DNA from 2 places in the Caballeronia sp. LZ008 genome. Region 2 is predicted to be linked to the other one. Evidence: riboswitches for the same ligand, from Rfam matches in the RefSeq annotation. Region 2 holds a riboswitch; the other holds the start of a gene.
What was found. A riboswitch is a leader RNA that binds a small molecule or an ion and turns the genes downstream of it on or off. The one in region 2 is predicted to bind cobalamin.
Positions count from the first base shown of each region.

Region 1: another riboswitch for cobalamin. It lies ahead of QCE49_RS02900 (TonB-dependent receptor domain-containing protein); the one in region 2 lies ahead of cobG (precorrin-3B synthase).

Region 1 covers NZ_JARUXK010000001.1:612,689-618,075, forward strand. The annotation lists gene QCE49_RS02875 (SIMPL domain-containing protein) at 1-401, opposite strand, end outside; gene QCE49_RS02880 (EVE domain-containing protein) at 471-929, opposite strand; RNA gene ssrS (6S RNA) at 1,009-1,190, opposite strand; gene QCE49_RS02890 (cell division protein ZapA) at 1,296-1,610, opposite strand; gene QCE49_RS02895 (ATPase) at 1,607-1,975, opposite strand; cobalamin riboswitch at 2,244-2,541, shown strand; gene QCE49_RS02900 (TonB-dependent receptor domain-containing protein) at 2,622-4,502, shown strand; gene QCE49_RS02905 (FecCD family ABC transporter permease) at 4,499-5,387, shown strand, end outside.
Region 2 covers NZ_JARUXK010000004.1:1,070,376-1,075,762, reverse strand. The annotation lists gene cobJ (precorrin-3B C(17)-methyltransferase) at 1-728, opposite strand, end outside; gene QCE49_RS29980 (precorrin-2 C(20)-methyltransferase) at 716-1,444, opposite strand; gene QCE49_RS29975 (precorrin-8X methylmutase) at 1,441-2,067, opposite strand; gene cobG (precorrin-3B synthase) at 2,060-3,328, opposite strand; cobalamin riboswitch at 3,392-3,581, opposite strand; gene cbiE (precorrin-6y C5,15-methyltransferase (decarboxylating) subunit CbiE) at 3,658-4,869, shown strand; gene QCE49_RS29960 (cobalt-precorrin-5B (C(1))-methyltransferase) at 4,876-5,387, shown strand, end outside.

The sequences.
Region 1 (5,387 bases), on a different contig from region 2:
AGCTTCGATGCCGCCGCGAAGTCATGCGATTCGAGCACGACTTCCGTGCGCCCGCGCCACGCGGAAATCTTGCCGTCGCGATCCGTCGACGGATAGACGGTGAACGAGCCGCTCTTCGCGGTCACGCCGTCGACACCCTTGGCTTCGCGTAACGCGGCCTCGGCGCGCTGATTGAGCGTGCTGGTGAGCGACGACGGATCGGCCGCTTCCTGTTCGTAGAAGAGCGTGATGTTGACGACATCCTGCGGCACTTGCGCGCTCGCTTGTGCGGAGAGCGAGAGCACGCCCGAGGGCTGTGGCTGCGTCATCACCGTCTGCGCAGCGGCGGTTTGAGACAACGTAAGCGCGGCACCGGACATCGCGAGCAGGGCGAAGGCGGCGGCGGTTTTCTTATTGAGCATCGAAGGACTCCGTGACATCGCGTACGTGCGACGGGATTTAGTCGCAGTCGTGAAGTCGTAAGTTCCTTGTTAGACGAGGTGCTCGGTAATAAATCGCCATTGCGCTTCGGTCACGGGCGTGATCGAGAGCCGGTTGCCGCGCGCGAGCACTTGCATGTCGGCAAGCTCTGGATGTTCGCGCAACGCGGCGAGCGATATGAGCGGCGTCTTCTTCACGAACTTCACGTCGACGAGCATCCAGCGCGGCGTTTCCTGCGTCGATTTCGGATCGTAGTAATCGCTCTTCGGATCGAATTGCGTGGGATCCGGATATGCCGTCGAGCACACTTTCGCGATGCCCGCGATGCCCGGCTCCGGGCAGCTCGAATGATAGAAGAGCACGCCGTCGCCGATCTGCATCTGATCGCGCATGAAGTTGCGCGCCTGATAGTTGCGTACGCCCGTCCACGGCAAGGTTTTTTTCGGCGCCTGCGCGAGATGATCGATGCTCGCTTCGTCCGGTTCGGACTTCATCAGCCAGTAGCGCATGGTCGTGTGCATGAATCGAAGAGCGAACGGCAGGGACAAACGAAAACGGCATCGGAAAAACCGATGCCGTTTCTTGAATGAGGTCCCCGCCACAGCCGCTAGGCCGGCATCCTGAACCTGGGTTCAAGATTGGTCGCGGTAAGCAACACTTCGGGTACATCGGACTAGCGACGCGCGCGCCCGTGCTGCAAGGTTCCGCAACCGTGCCAATGTAGCATTGGTTCAAGGAATATATGACCTTGGCGTACCAGGCAGGGAAACGTCACTCTACACCAATCGTTTGCCTTCTGCAGCCTCTTCACGCTACTTCGGCAGTTTCTTTTTTCGATTGACATTGCGCGCTGATTGACTCGACGCGCATCTGCCTTATTGCGCTTCGTGTTGCGCAATGACCGCGCCCAATTGCTCGTTCATCGAATGCATCGTGCGGCGGATTTCTTCGGCGGGGAAGGCCTCGCCGTGACGCACGCTGTCCTGCAGCTTAAGCAATTCCGACGCCAGCGAAAGCGCCGCCATCACCGCGATGCGATCCGTGCCGCGCACGCTGCTTGCATTGCGCACTTTGTTCATTTCGGCGTCGACGCGCGCGACGGCTTCACGCAATGCGCCTTCGGTTTCCGGCGAGCACGCGAGACGATACGGCTGCCCGAGAATGGATACTTCGATCTGCGTGGTCGTCATGCCTTCTCTCCCTGATGATGCTCGCCGTGCAATTCCGTTTCATGTGCTTCCCGGGAATCGGCTTCGAGGAGATCGAGTTGATTGTCGGACTCGGCATGTTGCGCGGACTTGCCGCGCGGCAGCTTTTCGAGAATCGCGTTCAGGCGGATTTGCGCGTCGTCGATTTTCGCGGACAGCGAATCGCGTTCGGACTGCAGCGTATCGCGCTCTTCGCGCACTTGCGCGAGCTCGGCCTGCACGTTCGCATAGTCGGCGCGCAGCTGTTCGAGTTGTTCCTGCAGCGCTTGATGCGCCTGCTTGTGGCGCTCGCTGATCTGGATCAGCCGGCCGATGTTTCCTGACAGTGATTCGAGTTCGTTGAGCATGTGCTGCGTCCTCTAAAGACCTCGCATTTTAGCGCGGTTCAACGGAGCTTCCGATAAATGTCTCGTTTCGAGACGTAACAACACGCGATCTAGCGCTTAATCCTTCGAATCAAGCGCATGTCGCGATGCATTCGTGTGCAGAAAACGCGAGCGCCCCGCAACGCTCGTGATGACAGGCCGGCCGCTTCTCTTTCGCTTCTCGTTCGATTCGTCATGCGCCGCGCCAGTCTGCCCGCGCGGTTTTCTTGACGGCCCCGAACCGCGCTCCTACACTTGCCGCACTTTTGGTGCTCGCATCCGCCGATCTCGTGGATGCAGTCAAACGGGAAACAGGGAGCGAAGTCGCCGCAATCGACGACGAGCCAACCTGTGCTGCCCCCGCAACGGTAAGCGACCGCAACGCAAGTTGCAAGTCGTCTCATGCGCGTTTTTGCCGCGCGAGCGTGTCGAAATTCGTCGCACGCGCGCGACTGCAAGAAACGTGTCGATGCCACTGCGCGCCATGCGCGGGAAGGCGAGACGATTGATCGCCAGCCCGGATACCGGCCGGAGTCCGACGCATCGGCGCGCATGGCGCGGTGCGTTCGTCGCGCATCGTCCTCGCGGGGAGCGGGGTTGCGCTCACGCGAAACGGAACACTTCACACATGGTATTGCCACTGGCCGCGCTCAGAAGCGGTCTCTCCCGTCATGGCGCGCTCGTTGCGGCCATCGGCGCCTTGCCGTTCGCCGGCGCTGCACAGGCGGCCCAGACGGAAGACGGCACGCAAACGCTTGCGCCCGTCGTCGTCACATCGACGCGCGCGCCGCAGCCGCTTGCCGAATCGATTCCGCAGACATCGCTTTTTGACGAGCAGGACATCGCCGATGCAAACGCAAGCGACGCGCTCGGACTCGTCGCGCTCGCGCCCGGCGTGCAGATCACGCGCAACGGCGGACCGGGCTCGAACTCGGGGCTTTTCATACGCGGTGCGGCGTCGTCGCAATCGCTCGTGCTGATCGACGGCGTGCGCGTCGAATCGGCGTCGCTCGGCGCGGCACAGCTATCGCAATTGATGCTCGACCAGATCGGGCGCGTCGAGGTCGTGAACGGCAACGTGTCGGCGCTCTATGGATCGAATGCGATTGGCGGCGTCGTGCAGATCTTCACGAAGGAAGGCGAGGCGCATCCGCCGCGCTTCGACTTCGAGGCCGAGTACGGCAGCTATCACACGCAGCGGCAATCGGCGGGCGTGAGCGGCGCGCTCGACAAGGACGGCCGCACGACCTTCAGCGTGAACGTCTCGCGCGAGAAAACCGACGGCTTCTCGTCGATCGATCCGGGAATCGCGCCCGGCGCCAATCCGAACGCGAACGGCTATCTGAACGAGAGCGTCGCGGCGACGCTGCGTCACAAGTTCAGCGACAAGTGGGACGTGGGCGTGCGCTTCCTGCAATCGAACGGCATCAACAGTTTCGACGATGCCTATGGCCAGCCGACCGATATCAACGAAACGCACGATCGCGTGCGCTCGGCGTCGGTGTTCGCGAACGGCCGCGTCACGGATAACTGGACGGCGCACTTCACGATCGCGCAGGGGCAGGACCGCGCGAACATCGAGCAGAACGGCGTCTATACGAGCCGTTTCGATTCGGAGAACCGGCAATATACGTGGCAGAACGACGTGCGGATCAGCGACGCGCACAAGCTGCTCTTCGGCTACGAGCATCTCGATCAGACGCTCGATTCCGATCAGTTCAGCGCGCCCGACCGTCATGTGAATTCGATGTTCGCGGGTTACGTGGGGCACATCGGCGCGAACGAGTTGCAGGCGAATCTGCGCCGCGATCAGTATTCCGATTTCGGCGGCGCGAACAGCTACTATCTGGGCTACGCGTATGACTTCGACGCGCACTGGAAGGCGAGCGCGAGCTATTCGGCCTCGTTTCGCGCGCCGAGCTTCGACGATCTCTACTATCCGCTGAGCGGCAATCCGTCGATTCAGCCGGAGCGGAGTCATTCGGTCGAGGCGGCGTTGCAGTACGCATCGAATGCGCTCGGCGTGGTGCGCGTGACGCTTTTTCAGACGCGCTATTCGAATTTGATCGATTACGTGTCCGACGGCGGCTTCTACTATGTCGCGCAGAACGTCGGGCGCGCGAAGGTGCAGGGCATCGAGGGATCGTGGGCGGGGCACGTCGGCGCAACGGATGTGCGCGCGGGCGTCACGTTCCAGAATCCCGTCGACGAAACGAATCACGAGGATTTGACGCGGCGCGCGCGGCATTTCGCGACGCTGACGGCGCATCGCACGATCGGGCCGTGGCGCGTCGGTGGCGAATGGATCGTGAGCGGTCAACGCAGCGATTACGATTCGACGCTCGCGGGCTACGGCATCGTGAATCTGTCGGCGCGCTACGACATCTCGAAGTCGTGGTACGTCACGGCGCGCATCGACAACCTGTTCGACAAGGACTATGAACTTGCGTACTCGTACAACACGCCACGACGCGGCGCGTACATCACGTTGGGCTGGCATCCGTCGTGAGCCGGGTGGCTGAACGTCCGCGCGCGATGAACGCGAGCCGCGCCACCGCGATCTGGATCGCGCTCGGCGCAGCGACGCTCGTCGTGCTGGTCGCGTCGCTCGCGATTGGCAGCGTCGCGTTGCCCGTATCGCGTGCGATCGGCGCGCTCTTTCACGCGCACTCGGCGACGCCCGATATCGCCGATGACATCGTGCTGACCTTGCGTCTGCCGCGCGCGCTCGCGGGCTTCGCGTCGGGCGCATTGCTCGCGTTCGCCGGCGCGCTGCTGCAAGTGCTGTTGCGCAATCCGCTGGCGGAACCGTACGTGCTCGGCGTATCCGGCGGCGCGGCGACCTTCGCGCTTGCCGCGATGCTCGGGTCGCTGCCGTGGTGGGGCGTCGATATCGCGGCTTGCGCGGGCGCGTTCGCATCGATCGTTCTGGTCCTCGGACTCGCGCGCAAGGACTTGTGGCAAAGCGGACAGGACGCATCGCCGAGGCTCTTGCTGACGGGTGTCGTGATCGCATCGGGATGGGGCGCGCTCATCACGCTGATCCTGAGCGTCGCGCCCGAGAACCGTTTGCGCGGCATGATCTTCTGGCTGACGGGCGATCTCAACGGCGCGGCGGCGCCATGGCCCGCGCTGATCGCGCTCGCCGTCGTGCTCGCGGTCATCGTTCCCGTCGCACCGCAACTGAACGTGCTCTTGCGCGGCGATACGACCGCGCGCGCGCTCGGCGTGCCGGTCGAGCGCTTGCGTCTGCGCGTGTATCTCGTCGCATCGATCGCGGCGGCGGCCGCCGTGACGACGGCGGGCACCATCGGCTTCGTCGGGCTCGTCGTGCCGCATCTGCTGCGCCTCGCGTTCGGCAACGATCAGCGCATGCTCGTGCCCGCCGCCGCGC
Region 2 (5,387 bases):
AGCGCAAGCGGTGCGAGACCACGTTCGTTCAAGGCAGCTCGCACGCGTTCGGCGACGTCATCGTCGTGTGAAATATCTTCGATCCACGCAAGCACGCAACGCGGATGAATCACGAGGCTGTTTTCATCGCGCGTGGCAAGCGGCGTGATGCGAACGGCAAGACGCGCATCGTCGTTGCGAGGCAGCGCGGCATCGTCGAGCCAGGGCGCGTGGCCTTCGATGCGCGTCGTCGCGCCCGCCAGCAGGTCGGACACGAAACGCTTGCCTTGCTCGATATCCGCAAGTGCATAACCTTCGGGCGGCGCCAGCAGACATTTCCCGAAGCGCAATTCGCCGCTCGTCGTGATCGCGGGTGCGGCTTGCAAGGCGTCGCCGATCTCGCGCGCAAGCACATTCACGCCGCTCATGCCGCCGAGCAGCGGCACGATGGCGCTGCCATCCTGCGCGATGGCGAGCACGGGCGGTTCGTTGCCTTTGTCGCCGAGACAGGATGCAAGCGCGCGAATCACGATGCCCGCGGAACACAGCGCGACGATCGCCGCGCCCGACGCATACAGACCACGCACGTGCGCGCCGAAGTCGTCATACGCGATGTCCGCGCTCACGCGGCTCGCCAGTCCATGCACGCGCGATTGCGGAAAGCGCGCCTGAATGCGACGCGCGGTATCGAGCGCGCCCGCGCCGAGCACGACGATCGCCATCGGCATGGAAGCCTTCATGCGCGCCATTTTTTCCCCGGCACGACGAGCAGCGAGAAATACGGCGATGCCATCGGATCGACTTCATCGAGCGGCACGATGCGCTGGTTGGCCATCGTCGCGCGCTCGACATACAACGCGCGATCGTCGAGGCCGAGTTCGCCCAGCACGCGCCGCACTTTCTCGAAGTTGCGGCCGAGCTTCATGATGACGGCCGCATCGGCTGCTTCGAGACGGCGCTTCAGATCGTCTTCAGGCAGCACGCCCGACAGCACCGACAGACTCTGATTGCGATACACGAGCGGCACGCCGAGCACGGCCACGCCGCCGAGCATCGAGCACACGCCCGGCACGACCTCTGCATCGAAGCGTGCTGCGAGACGATCGTGCAGATACATGTATGAGCCGTAGAAAAACGGATCGCCCTCGCAGATCACGGCGACATCGCGTCCGGATTCGAGATGACCGGATATCGTGAGCGCGGCTTCGTCGTAGAACGCGCTGATGATCGTCTCGTAGCAGAGCGGCGGTTCGAGCGCTTCGGTCGTCACCGGATAGACGAGCGGCAGGCGCATCTGCGTATCGTCGAGATGCGATTCGATGATGCCGAACGCATTACCCTTCTTGCCCTTTGCGACGAAATACGCGACCACCGGCGCGGCCTTCAAAAGCCGCAGCGCCTTCACGGTGATCAGCTCCGGATCGCCCGGACCGACGCCTAATCCAAAGAGACGTCCACGCATCATTCGGCCTCCGAAGCAAGTGCGTTCACTGCGGCCGCTGCCATCGCGCTGCCTCCGCGCCGGCCGAGCAGCGCGACGAAGGGCACGCCGCGGCTATCGGCGGCGAGCATCGCTTTCGATTCCGCCGCGCCGATGAAACCGACCGGAAAGCCGAGAATGAGCGCGGGCTTCGGCGCGCCGGCATCGATCATGTCGAGCAGATGGAAGAGCGCGGTCGGCGCGTTGCCTATCGCGACGATCGCGCCTTCGAGTTGCGCACGCCATAGTTCGAGCGCGGCGGCCGAGCGCGTGTTGCGCATCGCGCGGGCGCGCTCGGGAATCGAGGGATCGCTCAAGGTGCAGATCACGCGGTTGTCGGCGGGCAAGCGCGCGCGCGTGATGCCCTCGGCGACCATGCGCGCATCGCACAGGATCGGCGCGCCTGCTGCAAGCGCCTTTCTTCCGATGCTGCCCGCGCCGGGCGAGAAGCGCAGATCGCTCACGATATCCACCATGCCGCACGCATGGATCAGCCGCACGGCGAGCTTCTCCAGATCGGCGGGAATGGCGGCGAGGTCGGCTTCGGCGCGGATCGTCGCAAAGGACTGACGATAAATCTCCGCGCCGTCGCGGATGTAGTCAAGCATCGGCATGGCTCCGGGCGAGCCGTTCGGCCGCCTCTTCGATGGTCAGATTGCGCGCGACGGCTCGTGCGTCGCGATGTAAGTCGTATCGTCCGGGCGCGACTGCGTAGAGCGTGACCGGAACCGGATGCGCCGCCGCGCACGAACGCTCGCAGCCGCTCAGATGCACCTGCGTCCCGTCATCCGAAGGCAGGAGCGCGGCGAGCCGGTGAGCATCGGCTTTGGTGTCGGCACGGCTCTTTGCGCAGCCTTCCGAACCCGCGCACGCGATGAGGCGCGCGAGCGGTTCGTGCGCGCCCGTTGCGAGGCCGAGCGCGTGCAGCCCTTGCAGCACATCATGCGCTGAATGCGCCGCGAGGCCGGGAATCAGCACGCTTTGCCACGGCGTCATCGTCAGGCGGCTTGCGCCGTGTGCGTCGGCGAGATTGGCGAGCGCTTCGAGCGTCGTCGCATCGAGACGGCCCAGCGGCGTTTGCGCACCCGCGTACCACGTCGCGCGATGCGGCTCCTCGTGCGCGCCGAGACGCAGCGATGCATCGGCGGGTGCGCGTGTCCATGTCGCGATATCGGCGTCGAAACGCAAGGCGTCGAGAAAGCGCGCAACGCCGATACGCGCAAGCAGATCGCGCATGCGATGTTCTTCAGGCGTCGCCAGCGCGAGAAAGCTGCGCAACACGTTCAGGACGAACATCACGAGATCGTCGCGCGAGATCGCGCCGAGCGCCGGATCGCGCATCGTTCCGGCGAGGCCGAATGCGAAGCGCGCGCCATCGTCGATGGCGGAAAGCCAAAGATCGTGCGGATGATCGAGCATCGCGAGGCGCTCGCCGGCGTCGAGCTGGAGCGCGAATTTCGGCGACAGCGCATGCAACGACGCATCGGCCTGCATCGCATCGACGATCCGCGCGGCGAGCGCGCGCGTGCCGTCGTCCGCGAGCGGGCTCAGCATTACGTTGCGGATGTCGTCTGCGCCCGCCGTCGACGGGCCGAGGCCCGCGTCGAGGGCGATGTCGACGAGCGCGGCGTGGGCATCGTCGCGAATGCCGCGCAGTTGCAGATTCGCGCGATTGGTCACTTCGATCACGCCCGAGCCGCACTCGCGAGCCGCGCGCGCGACGGCCCGCGCCGCCCGCGTGCTCAACACGCCGCCCGCGAGACGCAGACGCGCAAGGCCGCCATCGCGCGCGGGCACGATGCGCATCAGGCCCGGGCATGCGGAAGCACGCGGCGTTGCGTTGAGCGATGAGCGGTCGAAAGAATTCAAAAGCGTGACCCGTTGGGCTTCGCGCGTGATGAGCGAACCGGTACACCCCGCCCGGTCGGCGTCGCGCGAATGCGTTGGGTCGGCAGGTCTCTTGGCTGGCAGGTCGACATTCGCGCCGGCCTTCCCGGTAAAAACCAGTGGCAGTGGAGCGCGGACTCGCTGCGTACAATTGCGGGGGCAGCCACAGTTTCGCTGTGTTCCCTTTTAAGCCCTCGGTCTCACGACCCCGGGCGCCGACGGACCTGTATTATGCCCGCTTTTATCGACCCTCCGAGCGCTTCCGGCATGTATCCGGGAACGCGATCGGAATCGCAGCAAGGAGACCGCGCATGTCGAACTGGCTGACCGTGGTGGGCATCGGCGAAGACGGCTGGCACGGACTTTCCCGCGCCGCGCGTCGCGCGCTTCTCGACGCCCAGTCGATTCACGGCGGCGAACGTCATCTCGCGTTGCTGCCGTATCGCATCGCCGCGCGCCGCATGCCGTGGCCGAAACCCTTTTCGCTCGATGCCGTGCTCGCCGAACGCGGCGACGGCAAAACGCGCATCTGCGTGCTCGCGAGCGGCGATCCGATGTGCTTCGGCGTCGGCGCGACGCTCGCGCGCGAAGTCGCCAACGGCGAAATGCGCGTCATTCCCGCGCCGTCGTCGCTGTCGCTCGCGGCGGCGCGCCTGTGCTGGGCGCTCCAAGACGCCGTCTGCGTATCGCTCGTCGGGCGGCCGGCGGCGTCGCTGCTCGCGAATCTGCATCGCGGCGTGCGCCTCATCGTGCTGAGCGCGGACGGCACGACGCCCGCCGCCGTCGCCACGCTTCTGACCGCGCATGGTTTCGGCGCGAGCCGCATGACCGTCTTCGAGCATCTCGGCGGCAGCGACGAACGCCGCATCGACGAGCGTGCCGACGACTGGCGCGAGCCCGTCGTTGCCGCGCTCAATCTCATCGCGATCGAGTGCCGGACGCACGCCGGCCACGCCGGGCCGCCGCTCACGCCCGGTCTCGCCGACGACGCCTACCGCCACGACGGCCAGTTGACGAAGCGCGACGTGCGCGCCGTGACGCTCGCGCGCCTCGCGCCGCAGCCCGGCGAACTGCTGTGGGACGTCGGCGCGGGCTGCGGCTCGATCGGCATCGAATGGATGCGCGCGCATGGCGCGTGTCGGGCGATCGCGATCGAAGCGAACGAGAGCCGTCAGCGTCTCATCGAATACAACCGCGATGCGCTCGGCGTGCCCGCGCTGCAACTCGTCAGAGGCGAAGCGCCCGCCGCGCTCGACGGCCTTCCCGCGCCGGACGCGGTGTTCATCGGCGGTGGATTGACGGTGCCGGGCCTGCTCGATGCGTGCTGGGCGCGTCTGCGTCAGGGGGGGCGGCTCGTCGCCAATGCGGTGACGCTGCAAAGCGAGGCGGCGCTCGTCGAATGGCGCGCGCGCCACGGCGGCGAGCTGACGCGCATCGGCGTCGCGCAGGCGGAACCGCTCGGCAGCTTCGACACGTGGCGTCAGGCGCTGCCGATCACCGTCCTGCACGCGAGCAAACCGTGATGCGTCATGCGTGAAGAGACGCCGGAGAAAGCCGCGCCGCTGCGCAGCGGCTACACGACAGGAAGCTGCGCGACCGCGACGAGTCTCGCGGCCGCGCGCCTCTTGCTGCTCGGTGAGACGAGCGAGCGCGCGGAGATCGTCCTGCCGAAGGGCCAGCGCGTGACGATGATGCTTTCGTTCTGCCGCCGTTTACCCGATGAAAGCGCCGCCGCCGAAGCCGGCGTCATCAAGGATGCGGGCGACGATCCCGACGTCACGCACGGTGCGCTCGTGTTCGCGCGCGTGCGACTGTCGGAGGAACCGGGCGTGCGTTTTCATGCGGGCGCGGGCGTCGGCACGGTGACGCGCGCGGGCCTCGCGCTCGCCGTCGGCGAACCGGCGATCAATCCGATGCCGCGCAAGATGATGACCGAGCATCTCGACGCGCTCGCAAAAAGCGTCGGCTATCGCGGCGGTTTCGACGTGACCATCGGCGTGGAGAACGGCGAAGCGCTCGCGCAGAAGACGATGAATCCGCG